DNA from 2 places in the Cupriavidus sp. YAF13 genome. Region 1 is predicted to be linked to the other one. Evidence: riboswitches for the same ligand, from Rfam matches in the RefSeq annotation. Region 1 holds a riboswitch; the other holds the start of a gene.
The links. Region 1 has a riboswitch for cobalamin ahead of AB4061_RS10000 (TonB-dependent receptor plug domain-containing protein). Riboswitches for the same ligand answer to the same signal wherever they lie in the genome.
Positions count from the first base shown of each region.

Region 2: another riboswitch for cobalamin. It lies ahead of AB4061_RS24395 (TonB-dependent receptor); the one in region 1 lies ahead of AB4061_RS10000 (TonB-dependent receptor plug domain-containing protein).

Region 1 covers NZ_JBFRDD010000009.1:29,368-41,110, forward strand. The annotation lists gene AB4061_RS09945 (GntR family transcriptional regulator) at 1-264, shown strand, start outside; gene AB4061_RS09950 (malonyl-CoA decarboxylase domain-containing protein) at 336-1,808, shown strand; gene AB4061_RS09955 (Bug family tripartite tricarboxylate transporter substrate binding protein) at 1,910-2,896, shown strand; gene AB4061_RS09960 (enoyl-CoA hydratase/isomerase family protein) at 2,958-3,740, shown strand; gene AB4061_RS09965 (malonate--CoA ligase) at 3,887-5,440, shown strand; gene AB4061_RS09970 (SIMPL domain-containing protein) at 5,576-6,277, opposite strand; gene AB4061_RS09975 (sulfite exporter TauE/SafE family protein) at 6,397-7,209, opposite strand; gene AB4061_RS09980 (EVE domain-containing protein) at 7,294-7,788, opposite strand; RNA gene ssrS (6S RNA) at 7,972-8,182, opposite strand; gene AB4061_RS09990 (cell division protein ZapA) at 8,496-8,837, opposite strand; gene AB4061_RS09995 (hypothetical protein) at 8,834-9,151, opposite strand; cobalamin riboswitch at 9,360-9,604, shown strand; gene AB4061_RS10000 (TonB-dependent receptor plug domain-containing protein) at 9,703-11,655, shown strand; gene AB4061_RS10005 (FecCD family ABC transporter permease) at 11,677-11,743, shown strand, end outside.
Region 2 covers NZ_JBFRDD010000032.1:112,912-117,647, forward strand. The annotation lists gene AB4061_RS24390 (PepSY domain-containing protein) at 1-736, opposite strand, end outside; gene AB4061_RS24395 (TonB-dependent receptor) at 744-3,002, opposite strand; cobalamin riboswitch at 3,128-3,385, opposite strand; gene AB4061_RS24400 (methyl-accepting chemotaxis protein) at 3,690-4,736, shown strand, end outside.

The sequences.
Region 1 (11,743 bases):
TTGTCGCGCCACAAGAGCCTGAAGCTGCCGGGCCGCATCCGCGAATCTTGCGCTGAGCATCTGTCCGTGTTCTCCGCGCTCAAGGCGCATGACCCGGAGGGCGCCGAAACCTTGATGAAGACGCACTTGCTGCGCCAGCGCGGCGCGCTCAGGGCACTGGACGCCGCCGAGGTTGATGTGGTCGACGATGGCGGTGGCGACCCCATTCCCGGAGCACAGCCCGGCCGACTGCACCTGGCCGGCAAATCATCCGTTGATCGATAGCAGCTTACAGACCGCATTTTCAGACAGCACTTACAGACAGCACTTACAGACAGCCAAAAGCAGGTACGCCCATGGATTCCCTCAGCAATAGCGAACAGAAAGTCAGCGCGCCCCTGAGCGGCCCGGAGCCGTCGGCGCAAACCTTGTTGTCCCGCTTTGGCCGGTGGTGGGGCCGCAAGGGCGATGGCCGCGCCCCGAAGACGGACGCCGATGCCAAGACGGACGCCAAGGCCGTGGCGCTGCCTGTGCGCGTGCTGCGCCGGCAGCGCGAGCAACTGCGCCAGTGCTTCGATGCGCGCCTGACCGACAGCGCGGCCAACGCCGCCGCGCAAACCTGGCGGGCCGAGTACGAAGCCGCGGGCGATGACGCGCGCCAGGCCATGCTCGGCGTGCTGGCCGACGTTGCGGCCAGCGGCGGCGCGCAGGCGGATGACGACGTCAACGATGGCAAGGATGGCAAGGATGGCAAGGATGGCAAGGCGCCCAGATCCGCGTCGGGGCTTGCGCAGTCCATGTCCAATGCGCGCATCCGTTTCTTCAAGCGATTGGCCGCGCTGCACGGGCAGGAGGGCGCGAGCGTCTGCGGCCTGCATTTCCTGATCGGCCTGCGTGCGGACATGCTGCGCTGGCACAAGCGCGTGCCGGGGCTGCGCCCGCTCGACGACGATCTGGAGGCGCTGTTCTCCAACTGGTTCGACGTGGGCTTGCTGGAACTGCAGCCCATCACGTGGGACTCGCCCGCTTCGCTGCTGGAAAAGCTGATCCGCTACGAGGCCGTGCACGAGATTGCGTCCTGGGCGGACCTGCGCAACCGGCTCGATTCCGATCGCCGCTGCTATGCGTTCTTCCACCCGCGCATGCCGCGCGAGCCGCTGATCTTTGTCGAGGTGGCCTTCGTGCCCGAGATGGCCGCCAACGTCCACGCGCTGCTGGACGAAGCCGCGCCGCTGGAGGACCTGCGCCGCGTGAAGTGGGCGATTTTCTATTCCATCTCCAATACGCAGGCAGGCTTGCGCGGCGTGAGCTTCGGCAACTTCCTGCTCAAGCGCGTGATCGAGGAATTGCAGCGCGAGTTTCCCAAGCTCAAGCAGTTCGCCACGCTCTCGCCCATTCCCGGGTTCGCCGACTGGCTGCGCAAGCGCGATGGCGAAGCGGTGGCCAAGGTGCTGGGCGACAAGCGCCTGGCGCGCTGGAGCGAGCGCCACGGCACGCCACCTGCCGACGGCGCCGGCTGGCTGGCCGCGCTGCCTGCCGATTCCGAGGACGCGATGGTGCGCGACATCGCGCTGGCGCTGGCCGCGCATTACCTGGTGCGCGAGCGCCAGCAGGCGCTGCCTGCCGATCCGGTGGCGCGTTTTCACCTGGGCAATGGCGCCTGCGTGGAGCGCCTGAACTGGGCCGCCGACCTGTCGCGCAAGGGCCGCGCGCAGTCGTGCGGGATGATGGTGAATTATCTTTACGTGCCCGAGGCGCTAGATGACAATCTGGTGCGCCTTGGCAACGGATCCCCGCGCATGAGCCGCGCGGTGAGCAAGCTGTTGTAACCCTGGTCAGGTAACAGACAAGGCCGCGGGCCGCGTTCATGGGCCATTCCAGCAGTTCTTCGTTTTGACTTTCCACAGCAGAAGAGAGAGGAGACAGAGTCATGAATCGTCGTCAGTTTCAACTGGCAGGGCTGGCTTGCGCGCTGGGCGCGGGTTTGGGCGCGGTAGCTCCCGTGGCGCAGGCTGACACCTGGCCGTCCAAGCCCATCACCGTGATCGTGCCGTTCCCGGCCGGCGGCGGCACCGATGCCTTCGCCCGTCCGCTGACCGCGCAGCTTTCCAAGCAGCTCGGCAAGCAGTTCGTGATCGATAACCGCGGCGGCGCCGGCGGCACCGTGGGCGCGAGCATCGCGGCCAAGGGCGCGCCGGACGGCTATACCGTGTTCATCGGCGGCGCGCACCACGCCATCGCGCCGTCGTTCTACAAGAAGCTCGACTACGACATCGAGAAGGATTTCATCCCCATCACGGTGATCGCGCAGCCGCCGCAGGTGATCGTGGTGAACCCGGCCAAGGTCACTGCCAACACGCTGGGCGAGCTGATCGCCTATGCCAAGAAGAACCCCGGCAAGCTGAACTATGCCTCCGCCGGCAACGGCTCGTCCCACCATCTGGCGGGCGAGCTGTTCAAGCTGCAGACCAAGACCTTCATCACGCATATTCCCTACAAGGGTGCGGGCCCTGCGCTGTCCGACCTGATCGCGGGCCAGGTGGACATGGACTTCGACGGTCTCGGCTCCTCGGCGCAGCACATCCGCGCGGGCCGCATCAAGGCGCTGGCGGTGGCATCGACCAAACGCTCGGCCGCGTTCCCGAATGTGCCCACCGCCGCCGAGGCCGGGGTGCCCAACTACGAAGTCTCCACCTGGTACGCGATGTGGGTGCCAAAGGGCACGCCCAAGGACATCGTCGACCGGCTTTACACCGAAGTGGAGAAAGCACTGAACACGCCTGAGATGAAGCAGATCTGGCTTGCCAACGGCTCCGATACGCCGGCTTTCACGCAAGAGCAGTTTGCGCAGTTCCAGCGCGCCGAGATCAAGCGCTGGGCTACGGTGGTGCAGCAGTCCGGCGCCAAGATCGACTGATGGAGGATCGCTGCATGGTTTCCGATGTTTCCGATGTTTCCCGTGCGCGTGGAGCGCAGGCATGAGCGGCACGGTAGTGTTCGCGCGTGAGGGCGACGTGGCCACGGTCACGCTGTCCCACGCTGGCAAGCTCAATGCCATCTCCGTGGCGATGTGGCGCGCGCTGGCGCAGGGCTTTGCGGACCTGTCCGCGGATACCTCGCTGCGCTGCGTGGTGGTGCGCGGCGCCAATGGCAACTTTGCCGCCGGCGCCGACATAGCCGAGTTCCCCGAGGAGCGGGGCGATGCCGCCGCGCTGCGCCGTTACCACGAGGCGGTGATTGCGCCTGCGCTGGCCGCCATCGCGGGCTGCCTGCATCCCACGCTTGCCATGATCGAAGGGGTTTGCGTGGGCGGCGGGCTGGAGATCGCCTGCCATTGCGACTTGCGCATCGCCGCCGACGACAGCCGCTTCGGCGTGCCGATCAACCGGCTCGGCTTTCCCATGGCGCCCGGCGAGCTGACCGGGCTGCTGGCCCTGGCGGGCCGCGCCGTGACGCTGGAGATCCTGCTGGAGGGCAGGGTGTTCGACGCCGCCGAGGCGCGCGAGAAAGGGCTGCTGACGCGCGTGGTGCCGGCAGCGGCACTCGGTGAGGAAGTCGCCGCGGCCGTCAAGCGCATCGTAGCCGGCGCGCCGCTGGCCGCCCGCATCAACAAGGAGAGCATCCGCCGCCTGGCGCCGGTTCCCGCGCCGCTCACCGCGGCGGAGCTCGACGCGCATTTCCGCTATGGCGACAGCGCCGACCATGCCGAAGGCGTGGCGGCATTCCTGGTGCGCCGGCCGCCGCGCTTTAGCGGGCAATAGCACGGGCAAAAGCACGGGCAAAAGCACGGGCAAAAGCACGGGTAAAAGCACGGGCAATCGCTTTAGGTATCATTGCCGGCTATCGATCGGATTGCCCATGCGGATTGCCCATGCTATTGCCGATTCCGTTTTTCATCTTCCGCAATATGAACGCCAACCTGTTCGCCCTATTCGAATCCCGCTTCCCGGCGGACCGCAGTGCCTGCTGCATTGAAACCCACGACGGCCTCTACTACAGCTGGGACGACCTGGACCGCGCCACCGCCAAGATGGCCAACCTGCTGGCCGCGCTCAAGCTGCCCGAGGGCGCGCGCGTGGCGGTGCAGGTGGAAAAATCGCCTGAGGCGCTGTTCCTGTACCTCGCCACGTTGCGTGCGGGCTACATCTACCTGCCGCTCAATACCGCCTACCAGGAAGCCGAGATCGACTACTTTGTCGGCAACGCGGAGCCGGCGGTGGTGGTGTGCAGCAGCGCCAACTTCGGCTGGGTGTCCAAGGTTGCGTTCCGCCACGGCACCAAGCACGTCTTCACGCTGGACGACGACCGCTCAGGCTCGCTGTTGTCCCGCGCTGCCGTGCAACCGGACCGCTTCGCCACGGTGGCGCGCGGTGCCGACGAGCTCGCCGCCATTCTCTACACCTCGGGCACCACGGGCCGCAGCAAGGGCGCCATGCTCACGCACGGCAACCTGGCCTCCAACGCCAAGACGCTGCATGCGTACTGGGGCTGGCGCAGCGACGACGTGCTGCTGCACATGCTGCCGATCTTCCACGTGCATGGCCTGTTCGTTGCGTCGCACGGCGCGCTGCTGGCCGGCGCCAAGATGATCTGGGCGCCCAAGCTCGACATGGCGCAGATCCTGAAATTCCTGCCGCGCTGCACCGTGATGATGGGCGTGCCCACGTACTACGTGCGCATGGTGCAGGAGCCGCGCTTTGACGACGACACCTGCCGCCGCATGCGCCTGTTCGTGTCCGGCTCCGCGCCGCTGCTGATGGAAACCTTCGATGCCTTCCGCGAGCGCACCGGCCACACCATCCTGGAGCGCTACGGCATGAGCGAGACCGTGATGCTGGTCTCCAACCCGTACGAAGCGCAAGACGGCGAGCGTATCGGCGGCACCGTTGGCAAGGCGCTGCCGGGTGTGTCGGTGCGGGTGGTGGATGGCGACGGCAAGCCTTGCGCGGCCGGCGAGATCGGCAATGTGGAAGTGCGTGGCCCGAATGTGTTCAAGGGCTACTGGCGCATGCCGGAGAAGACGCAGGAAGAGTTCACCGCCGACGGCTGGTTCAAGACCGGCGACGTGGGCCGCTTTGGCGGCGCCATCGTCAGCCAGGCTGGCGAGCGCAAGGTGCCCGACGACTACCTGACCATCGTCGGCCGCAGCAAGGACCTGATCATCTCCGGTGGCTACAACGTCTACCCCAAGGAGATCGAGAGCTTTATCGACGAGATGCCGGGCGTGGCGGAAAGCGCCGTGATCGGCGTGCCGCATGCCGATTTTGGCGAAGCGGTGGTGGCGGTGGTGGTTGGCAAGCCCGGTGCCTCGCTGGATGCGCTGAGCCTGATTGGCGGGCTCAAGGGTCGCATTGCCAATTTCAAGGTGCCTAAGCGCGTGCACGTAGTGGACGAGTTGCCGCGCAACACCATGGGCAAGGTGCAGAAGAACGTGCTGCGCCAGCAGTTCGGGGCGCTGTAAGCACGGCCGCTCCTTGATGGCTTCTTGATGGCTTAGGCATCAAAGACAAGGCCCCTGCCGCTTGCGCGGCAGGGGCCTTGTTCCATGCCTTCTGCCTTGACCCTTGAACCTTGAGCCTGTGGCATTGGACGGCGCTTACTTGAGCATCTGCACCGAGCCGTTCACCGTCACGGTGACCTGGGCCTTGCCGCCCTCGACCGGCACCGGCGCGGAATCAGCCATCATGGCCTTGGCTGCGTACATACGCGGCATCGGCTGCACCGCGCCCACCTCGCCCACCTGCACTTCGCGGATGGTGTAGCTGCCGTAGCCGAACAGCTTGGTGGTGGCCTGGGCCTTGTCGCGGAACGAGGCCACGGCTTGCTCGGTCAGCTTGGCCTCGGCCGCGTGGCGGGCTTCGCGCGAGAGCGAGAAGCTGATGTTCTGCACCTGCATCTGGCTGGCGAGCTGCCCCGCGAGCTTGGACACGGCGGTGAAATCGCGCGATTCCAGAATCACCTCGGCGCGCCCGCGCCAGGTGCTGATGCGCCCGTTCTTGTCGTTGGACGGATAGATGGTGAAGCCGCCCGATTGCGCCTGCACGCCATTGGTACGCTTGGCCTGCGCGATCACATCCGCCGTCTTGGCTGACAGCGCCGAGGAAATCGCGCCCGGCTCCGCCCCTTCCTGCTCGGCGGCGAGCGTCAGGTGGACCACGTCGGTCGGCACGTCGGTGGCGGCCTGGGCGGACAGCGACAGCACGCCGGCAGGGGCCGGCTCGTGGGCCGGGCCGCCGCCCTGGGCGGAGGCAACCATGGCGGTGGTACCGAGCAGCGTGGCGGCAAGCAGATGTTTCATTGGATTCTCCCTTTCAAGGCAATGGGTATCAGACGCGCGGCCCAGGTGATCGTTCCGCTACGTCGCGTGCGACCTTGTATCTACTTGTATCCGCGAGTGCATCGCTGGCACCTGTGGCCTTAGAACGCGTGCCAGGCCTTCCACATCATGTAGGCCGACAGGCTGAACAGCAGGCAGGCGAAGACTTTCTTCAACTGTGCGACATCCATGCGGTGCGCGGTGCGCGCGCCCAGCGGCGCGGTCAGCACGCTGGCAACCGCGATCACCGCTAGCGCCGGCAGGTAAATGTAGCCGAGCGAGCCGGCCGGCAGACCGGTCTGGCCCAGCCCGCTCCACACATAGCCGATCACGCTCGCCACCGCGATGGGAAACCCGAGCGCGGCCGAGGTGGCCACGGCGTTGTGGATCGGCACATTGCACCACGTCATGAACGGCACCGAGACAAAGCCGCCGCCCGCGCCCACCAGGCTGGACAAGAAGCCGATCACGCCGCCCGCGCCCAGCATGCCCGGCGTGCCCGGTAGTTGCCGGTGCGGGGCGGGCTTGCGGTTGCGCAGCATCTGCCATGCCGAAAAGCCCACGAATACAGCGAACAGCAGCGATAGCCAACTGGTCTTGAGCGCCGCGAAGACCTTGCCGCCGCCGATCATGCCGCCAATCAGGATGCCGGGCGCTAGGGCCAGCACCAGCTTCCATCGCACCATGCCGCGCTTGTGGTGGGCGCGCACCGAGGACAGCGAGGTGAACAGGATGGTCGCCATGGAGGTGGCGATCGCCATATGGACGATGGCCTCATGCGGGAAGGCCAGGGCGGTGAACAGCAGCGTGAGGAAGGGCACCATCAGCATGCCGCCGCCTACGCCAAGCAAGCCAGCACAGAAGCCGGTAAAGGCGCCGAGCAACAGCAGCCCGGGAATCAGGGAAAAGCTCATGACGCGGAATCGACCTTGTTGGCGTTGTAGTTATGTAGTCGGCAGCCATTGTGTCATGCCGCTGCTGTCGCCGCCGGTGCCAGGCTAGCGCATCAGCCGCGTGGTGATGAATCGCCATTCGGCCGGGGTCACCGGCGTGATCGACAACCGGTTGCCACGGCGTAGCACGACCATGTCGGCCAGTTCGTCATGCGCGCGCAGGTCGGCCAGCGAGATCAGCGGGCCCTTGCCGACAAAGCGCACGTCAACCAGCATCCAGCGCGGTGCATCCAGCTTGGCGGCGGCGTCGTAGTAATCGCTCTTCGGGTCGAACTGGGTGGGATCGGGGTAGGGCTGCGAGCTGACCTCGGCCAGGCCGGCAATGCCGGGTTGTGGGCAGGAGGAGTGATAGAACAGCACGCCGTCGCCAATTTGCATGCCGTCGCGCATGAAGTTGCGGGCCTGGTAGTTGCGCACGCCGGTCCATGGCAGGGTGCCGCGTTCGGCTAGCGTATCGATGCTGGCCTCGTCGGGTTCCGACTTCATCAGCCAGTACTGGCGGGCGCGCGCGGCGGCATTGGCTTGCGTGGATCGGCTCATGGGCGGGCAGGGCGGGCGTGACGTTGGCGACAGCGATATGGTGCAGCAAGCACGGCCAAAAGAAAACCGTCTGGCGGATGTGGGCCGTGGCGCAAACACAGAGGGAGGGCACTGCAGAGGCAACGCAGGTCAACCTGCGCCGCAAAAGGAAAAGGCGGTGGTTGAATAACCACCGCCTTTAGAGGGGTCCCCGCCTCGGCCGCTGGATCGGCATCCTGAACCCAAGTGAGGTTCAGAGTGGCTGCGGAAGCCGCATTTCGGGTACATCACCGGTTCAGGGAGTCCAGACTGCAACTATGAACCATGCGACGCGCTCGCCCACACGGCATAATCCCGCACCAACAAATGCTTATCGGTTCAAGGAATATGATCCTGACGAACCAGGCAGGGAAACTGTCAAACGTCTGACTTTTTTGCACTGCCAAACGCATACTGCTTTGGCACGGCTGTCAGACGTTTGCCGTTTCTAACTTGGATGGGATGAAAACGGCGGTCAGGCGCGATAACCCGACCTAAGGTACCGCAGCTATGTGGCTTGGTGCGGCTTGGCTCCACTATACACCGCGAGGCTTTCCATACCAAGCCCGTCTTTGCGTGTCGTTACATTTTGCTGACGCGCGCGGCATGTGGGGCACATCGGGCCGAAATCACGCGCGTATCGCTGCCTACCTGTGCCGTGCGGTACACCGCCGGCGCAGGGCAGGACATCAGTTGCGCGGCACGGGCGAATTGGTGCCCACATGCGCGTACTGGCGCAGGGCTTCGTCCGCGCGTTCGTTCAGCTCGCGAATGCGCGCACGCACTGCATCAACGGGAATCGCGCCATCTTCTTGCTGCTTGCGCTTGAGCGAGAGCAGGTCCGAGGCGATGCTGATCGCGGCCATCACGGCAACGCGTTCCACGCCCTTGGCGGATACCCCGCCCTTGAGCCGCGTCATCTGGCCGTCTACCAGTGCCACGGCCTCCAGCAGCGCGGCCTCGTTGTCGGCGGCAATGGCGAACCGGTAGGACTGGCCGGCAATGATCACTTCGACTTGCTTATTGCTCATGCGTTTTCTCCGGGTGCCTTCTGTTCGGCGCGGCTGGCCGCATCGCCTTCGCCCAGCAGGTCGAGCTGGCGGGCGTCGCTGGCGGTGGGCAGCTTGTCCAGGATCGACTGGATGCGCAGCTGCGCTTCCTCGATCTTGATATTGAGCAGCTCGCGGTCGGCGGCCATGGCTTCACGGTCGCCGCGCAGCTGGCTGGCGTCGGCCTGCAGGCGTTCGATCTCCTCCCGCAGCCGCTGGTTCTCCGCCGCCAGGGTATCGGCATGGTGCAGCACACGCCCGATCTTGGCGGCGAGTTGTTCGAGTTCGGTGAGCATAGAGCCTGTCATATCTAGGGTCTCGGGTTCTGGGATTTTAGCCCAAGCGCTATCGTGCGGACGGCGAACGCAGACGTGTGTGACCGGGCCTGCGCGCCGAAGTTGCATGCATCGTCGTTTAACGGCATCCGTGGCGGCGGCTTTATGCCTGTTTCCAGGCGCTTTCCCCCCGTTTTGCCGCGGCATTGACGCTTGCCTCGAAACTGCCTACACTCGCGCACGTTCCAGGTGCTCGTAATCCTATTCACTACAGGGTTGCAGTTCAACGGGAAACAGGGAGCCAGCCACCGCCGCCAGGGCAGGGCCGAGCCAACCTGTGCTGCCCCCGCAACGGTAAGCGACCGTGATCGCAAGATCGCAAGGCCGACCACTCAGCCACTGAACCGCAAGGTTCGGGAAGGCGGTCGGACTGGTGTCGTCAGCCCGGATACCGGCCTGAACGAGAGTGCGCCGCCCTCCGCTGCTTTTTGCCGCGCAAGCCAGCGGCGCGCTTCGTCGCCAGACGGTCCGCGGGGGAACGGACCAGGCAGCTCTCTCCCACAATCCGCATCATGCGCTCATCGTCTTACAGGTCGAGCCGTCCGGCATTGCCGGCGCGCCCCGCCACCGCCCCCGTTTCTGTTTCCGTTTCTGTCTCCCGACAAGTCTGTGCCACGCCTGTCGCCTTGCTGGCCCTGCTCGCCGTGTGCGCGCCCGGCGCCGCCATGGCCCAGGCCAGCGAGGCCGCCGCCGTGCAGCCGGCCGCCGACGCGCAGCTCACGCCGGTGGTGGTCAGTGCCAATCGCACTCCCCAGCCGATCACCGAAGCGCTGCCGCACACGACCGTGGTGACCCGGCAGGACATCGTCAACTCGCAGGCGATCGATCTACGCTCGCTGCTGCGCACGCAAGCCGGCGTGGAGTTTGCCGCCAATGGCGGCCTGGGTTCCAATACCACCCTGTTCATGCGCGGGGCCAACAGCAACCAGACGCTGATCCTGATCGACGGCGTGCGTGTCTCGTCGGCCAGCAGCGGCACGGCCCAGTTGTCGAACATCCTGCCCGATCAGATCGACCACATCGAGATCGTGCGGGGCAACGTCTCCGCGCTGTACGGCTCGGATGCGATCGGCGGCGTGGTGCAGATCTTCACCAAGAGCGGCGCGGGCCAGGCCCCGGCGGCCAACGCGCAGATCGAGTACGGCAGCAACAATACGCGCCAGGGCACGGTGGGCTACGGCGGCCAGATCGGCGACACGTCGTTCAATATCACCGGCTCGGCCATCAAGACCGACGGCTTCTCGGCGATCAACACCAAGCAGCAGCCCAAGGCCAACCCCAACGACAACCCCTACGACAACAAGAGCGTATCGGGCCAGGTCAAGCATCGCTTCACCAGCGACTGGGACGCCGGCGTCACCGCTTACTATTCGAAGAGCAAGCTCTCCTACGACAGCACGGTGGGCAAGCCGACCGATGTCTGGTGGATGAACAGCGAGCTGTACACGGTATCCGCCTTCGTCAACGGCAAGATTACCCGGGACTGGAGCACGCACTTCAAGGTGGCCCAGAGCGAGGATCGCAGCGAGAACACCAAGAACGGCCTGTTCGACAGCCGCTTCAATACACGTAACCGCCAGTACACCTGGCAGAACGAATACGCGCTGGCACCCACGCACACCTTGCTGTTCGGCACCGAATACCTGCAGCAGGAGTTCGATTCCAGCACCTATGCCGCGCCCAACCGCAACGTGACCTCGGTGTTTGGCGGCTACGACGGACGCCTGGGCAAGCATCAGTTGCAGCTCAACGTGCGCAACGACCATTACTCGGACTTTGGCAGCCAGGCCAGCTACTTCGCCGGCTACGGCTATAACTTGACCAATGCGTTCAAGCTGATCGCCAACGCCAGCAATGCCTTCCGCGCGCCGACGTTCAACGAGCTCTACTATCCTGGCTACGGCCAGCGGGGCATCAAGCCCGAGCGCGCCAAGTCGGTCGAGCTGGGCGCGCAGTACAACACCGATGCCGCCGGCCTGCTGCGCGTGACCGCGTTCGAGACCCGCTACGACAACCTGATCACCTCGGCGCTGCAGCCCAACGGCCTGTACCTGGCGCAGAATGTCAACAAGGCCAAGGTGCAAGGCATCGAAGCCTCCTGGCGCGCCAAGCTGATGGGCACCGACGTGGGTGCCAGCATCACCTTCCAGAACCCGGTGGATGAGCAGAGCAATACGCAGTTGCTGCGCCGCGCACGCCGCCATGCCGCCTTCGACGTGGGCCGCCAGTTTGGCGACTTCCGCCTGGGCGGCGAGTGGATCATCTCCTCGACGCGCATGGATAGTGGCTCGCGCACGCTCGGCGGATACGGTATCGTCAACCTCAATGCCCGCTATAACATCGACAAGCAATGGTTCGTGGCCGCCCGTGTGGAAAACCTGTTCGACAAGAACTACCAGCTCGCCTATCCCTTCAACACGCAGGGACGCGCCGGCTTTGTCACGCTGGGCTGGCGTCAGAAATGACAATGAGGATGGTTGCCTGACATGCGCCGCGCGCTAGCCGTCTGGCTGATGCTTGCCGCCGCCGGCGTGGCGGTGTTCCTGCTGTCGT
Region 2 (4,736 bases), on a different contig from region 1:
GCCGCAGCCAGCCTATCCAGACGCCGCTGACGGCCACGGCAATGCACACGCCGGAGGTCCACAGCACGACCTGCCGCCATAGCGGCGGGTCGGCCCGCACCGGCGTGAAGTACAGCCAGTGCGGCACCGAGCCGAGCCAGTTCCAGAACCGTTCGGCGCGGCTCGTGTCGCGCATCACCTCGCCGGTCCTGGCAGACACGTACAGCTCGGAGCCGGCCGCATCGTCCAGCGCAATGCGATGCAGCGGCCGCCAGGGATTGAGCCCGTTGGGCACGGTCCACTGGTCGCGCTCCGCGGTTTCCACCCAGCGCGCGCCCGCCGCACCGGAGAAACGGCGGGCGATAGCTTGCGCGGCGACGGCATCCACCTGCTCGATGCGCGCCGCGTCGCGGGCGGAGACGGTGTAAGGCTTGCCGTTCCAGTCGATCATCCGGTAGACCGGGTGCGCGCCCATCATCTCCAGGCGCAGGCTGCGCGGAAAGCGGGTGAGGCCCGCGCTGGCCATCGCGGCATCCGGCGTGATCCTTACCCCGGGCAGGTCCAGCGGCGGGAGCCCCGCGTGGCGCTCGGCGTCGGTTAGCGCGGGAAAGGCCACGTACATCATGACCAATCCCGAGAGAAACCACATGGCGATCAGCAGGCAGCCCGCGATCCCGGCCCAGCGGTGCACCAGGTAGAGCCAGCGGCGCGTGAAGCGCCAGCACGCTTCACGCCAGGACAGGGGTGTGCTTGCCATGCCGGGCCTAGAAGTAGAAGTTGGCCGACAGCTCGGCCGCGCGCGGCCGGCCCAGCAGCCACTGGCTGCCGCTGTTGCCGGAGGATTCGGCGTAGTCGCGGTTGAACAGGTTGTACACGCGCAGCGTCAGCGCCGTCTTGCGCGATACGCGCCATTGCAGCGAGGCATCCACCGCCGTGTACGACGGCATGGTGGTGGTATTGGCGTTGTTGGTGTAGCGCTTGCCCACGTAGCGCAGGCCGCTGCCTACCTGCCACTGCGGTGCGAAGGCCCACGTCAGCCACAGGTTGGCCGCCTGCTGCGCAACGCTGGTGGGCACATTGCCATTGCGCGAGACCAGCGCGCCGTTCACGCTTTCCGCGAAGTTGTCGTAGCGGGCGCGCAGCACGGTGCCGTTGGCTTCCAACCGCAACCCGCGCATGAGTTCCACGCTGACCGAGGCCTCCAGCCCGCGCGAGGATTGCTCGCCCACCTGCACCGCCAACGCCGGGTTGTTGGCGTCGCGTGTCAGCAGGTTCTTCTTGACGATCTGGTAGGCGGCAAAAGTCCACTCGCCGCGCTGGTTCCAGAACGATTGCTTGACCCCGGCTTCGATCTGCCGCCCGGCGGCCAGCTTGAAATCCTTCTGTGCGTCCGAGGTGGAGATCAGTGCGTTCAGCGGATCGGTGGCGGTGGCGTACTGCGCATACACCGACAGGGCTGGCGTGAATGCGTAGACGGTGCCCGCGCGCCACGTGACGTTGTTGAAGCTGCGGGTCCAGTCGTCGCCCGTGAGCAGGTTGCCGCGTTCCAGCTGGGCATGGTCCAGCCGCACGCCGCCAATCACCGACCATTCCCGGGTCAGCTTGAGGCGGTCCTCGCCAAACAGCGCGGCTTGCGTGGTGTGGGTGCGAAAGCGCGGCGACGTGACAACGCCTGGCGGGCTGAAGAACTGGCCCGGGTCGAACTGGTAGGCATTGACCGTGGATGCGCCGCCATAGGGCGAGTTGCTGCTATTGGTGTAGTTGATGCGGTTAACGTCGAACCCCACCATGGCGGTATTGGCCATGCCGAACAACTGGCCATCGATCTTCAGGTCGGCGCGGTTGCCCACCTGTTCCTGGTCGTGCAGGATCTCCAGGTAGTCGGTGCGGCGCACCTGGCCCGTCGCGGGCAGGAAGGTATAGGACTCGGCGTCGCGCCAGTGGCGCTGGCTGGTGAGGTAGTAGAACTGGTTGCGCACCGTGACCCGCTCGTTGGGCTGCCACTGCGCCGCGAGCCGGGTCCAGCGGTCGCGGTAGGTGATGTCGGCATCGCCAACGTTGTAGTTCTTCTTGCGCAGCGAGGTGTCCAGGCCGCCGCCCGCCAGCGGCGTGCCCAGGTATTGCATCGGGTGCTGGTCGGCATCGTCATAGGACAGCGTCAGGTTGAACTCGGGCGATACGTCTAGCCGCACCGCGGCCGACACCGCCAGGCTGCGCGAGTCGCCCCGGTCCACCCAGCCGCCGGAGCGGTTATAGCTGGCGTTGAAGCGGTAGGAGAGCGTCTCGTTGACTGCGCCGCCGCTGTCGAACGCCGCGCGTGCTGTTCTTTGCGTGCCGCCGGTGAGCTGCAGCTCGTTGGCGATCGGCGCGCGTATCGGCTTCTTGGGGATCACGTTGACCACGCCGCCGATCGCGCCTTCGCCAACCATGACCGAGGCCGCGCCGCGCAGCACTTCGATGCGGTCCACGGACCAGGTATCGAAGGGGAAGGTGACGGTGCCGGAGGCCACGTAGAGGCGCGTGCCATCGTACAACTGCATCACCGAGCCTTGGCCTGCGAAGCCGCGTGCCGCGAGCGCCGTGCCGCCGTTGCCGGGCGCGCCATTGGACGTGATGCCGGTGGCGCGGGTCACGGCCTCGCGCAGCGACAAATCGCCGCGTTCGCGAATGGTGTCGCCGGACAGGACTTCCACGCTAGCGGGCGTTTCCAGCGGGGTCAGGCCAAGGCGGCTGCCGGTGCTGGTGGGCTCGGACAGCGCGAGCCCGGGCGGCTGCGAGGCGCTGCTGACTACCACCGCCGGTAGCATCGTGCTGCCGCGCGACGGCTGCGATTGCGCTCGCTCCGAAGGTTGCGCATCGTCCGCCGCCCAGGCGGCATCGGCGCCGAGGCCGGCGAAGGCCCCCAGCGATAGCGCGAGCGCGCAACGATGCGCGAGCTGGCGCGGCTTGGGCGCATGACGACATTTGCGTGGCGTGACGGCCGCCGGCGAGGCGGTACGGGCAATGCGAGGGCGCGCGGACATGAACTTTCCATCATTGGCCGCGGGCGACCCCGCCCGGCGGCAATAAACGAACCAGCCGCGGACGAGCGCGCAGTGACTGCCAGACGCGTGGCCAGCCGTCTCACGCCTGGCCGCCCGTCCGCAGCCCCGGTGATCGGTCGAAGGCCGGTATCCGGGCTTGCAGGGGGACGCCTGCCGCTGGGGCGCGTCCGGGGTGCCGCCTTCCCGCGCGATGATGCGCAGTGGCTGCCGCGGCCTGTTGGCGCGGCGTGACACCTTTGTACCTGCTGACCGTTGCGGGGGCAGCACAGGATTAGCCGCGGCATGGCCGGCGGCGCACCTGTTTCCCGTTTAACCCCCGCCGCGCGCTGCGCGCCGGAGGCACCTTCGAACCCTTGGCAGTCCACTTGCAAGGCAATTGCAAGTCAATTGCAATTGCTGGGTGGAATGCGAGGCGCATTGTAGCCGTATTTGCGCTGCTTTCGGGGGCGGATGGCAGGCGTTTTCTTTGCACCGTGCGAGTGCGCTGGCGTTTCAGCCTGGCGCAACCTGTCGCCATTTTGGTGCTTCATGCGGCATTTTCTGCGCTTCGAGGCCTTTCGTGCCGTCCTGCCGCGCCTTTCGCTAAAGAAGGCGAGCCCGGCTCCGATATCCGGAGATGCCGCATGCCTCCTGCATGACTGGCGATTGCCCCGAGAAGCGAGTGCCATGAATCGTCTGACCCTGCGAAAAAAGCTGTGGATTCCCCTTGTGCTGGCCTGGCTCGGCCTGCTGTTGCTGACCGTGATGCATGCCTTCCAGACCCGCCAGCTGCAAATGGCCGATCGCCGCAGCGAGCTGGCTAATATCGTCGACATGTCGCTCTCGCTGGTGCGCGACTATGCCGAGCAAGCGCGCCAGGGCAAGATGTCCGAGGCCGATGCCAAGGCCCAGGCCACGGCCCGCGTCGCCGCACAGCGTTATGGCAAGGATGGCTACATCACCATCGTCGGCGCGGATTCCGTGCTGTTGATGCATCCCATCAACGCCAAGCTCAACGGCAAGAACATGAGCGACTTCAAGGACGCCAAGGGCAACGCCTTGTACGCCGATATCGCGGCCCGCGGCGCGTCGGCCGACGGCGCGGGCCACCTGGACTACTGGTGGCCCAAGCCGGGCAGCGACCAGCCCAGCCCCAAGATCGGCTACGTGGCGCGCTTCAAGCCGTGGGGCTGGGATCTGGTCGCCGGCACGTATATGGATGACGTGCAAGCGCAGTTCCGCGCCTCGCTCTATCAATCGCTGGGGCTGCTGGTGCTGCTGGGCATTGTGATTTCCGCGGTGGCTACGCTGCTGATCCGCAGCATCCAGAGCTCGGTGGGCGGCGAGCCCGCTACCGCCGCGGCCCTTGCCTTGCGCATGGCCAGCGGCGACCTCACGGCGCGCGTCGAAACTCACCCGGACGACCGCTCCAGCCTGATGTACGCCATTGGCCATATGCGCGACCAGCTCGCCGGCACGGTGGCGGGCATCCAGCAATCGGCCGATTCCATCACCTCGGCGGCCCAGGAGATCGCTTCGGGCAATAGCGACCTGTCGAGCCGCACCGAGCAGCAGGCGGCCTCGCTGCAGCAGACTGCCGCCAGCATGGAGCAGATCACCGCGACGGTGCGCCAGAATGCCGACAACGCCAAGGAGGCCAGCCAGTATGTGTCCGACGCCTCGCAGATCGCGCAGCAGGGCGGCAGCGTGGTCAGCCAGGTGGTGGACAAGATG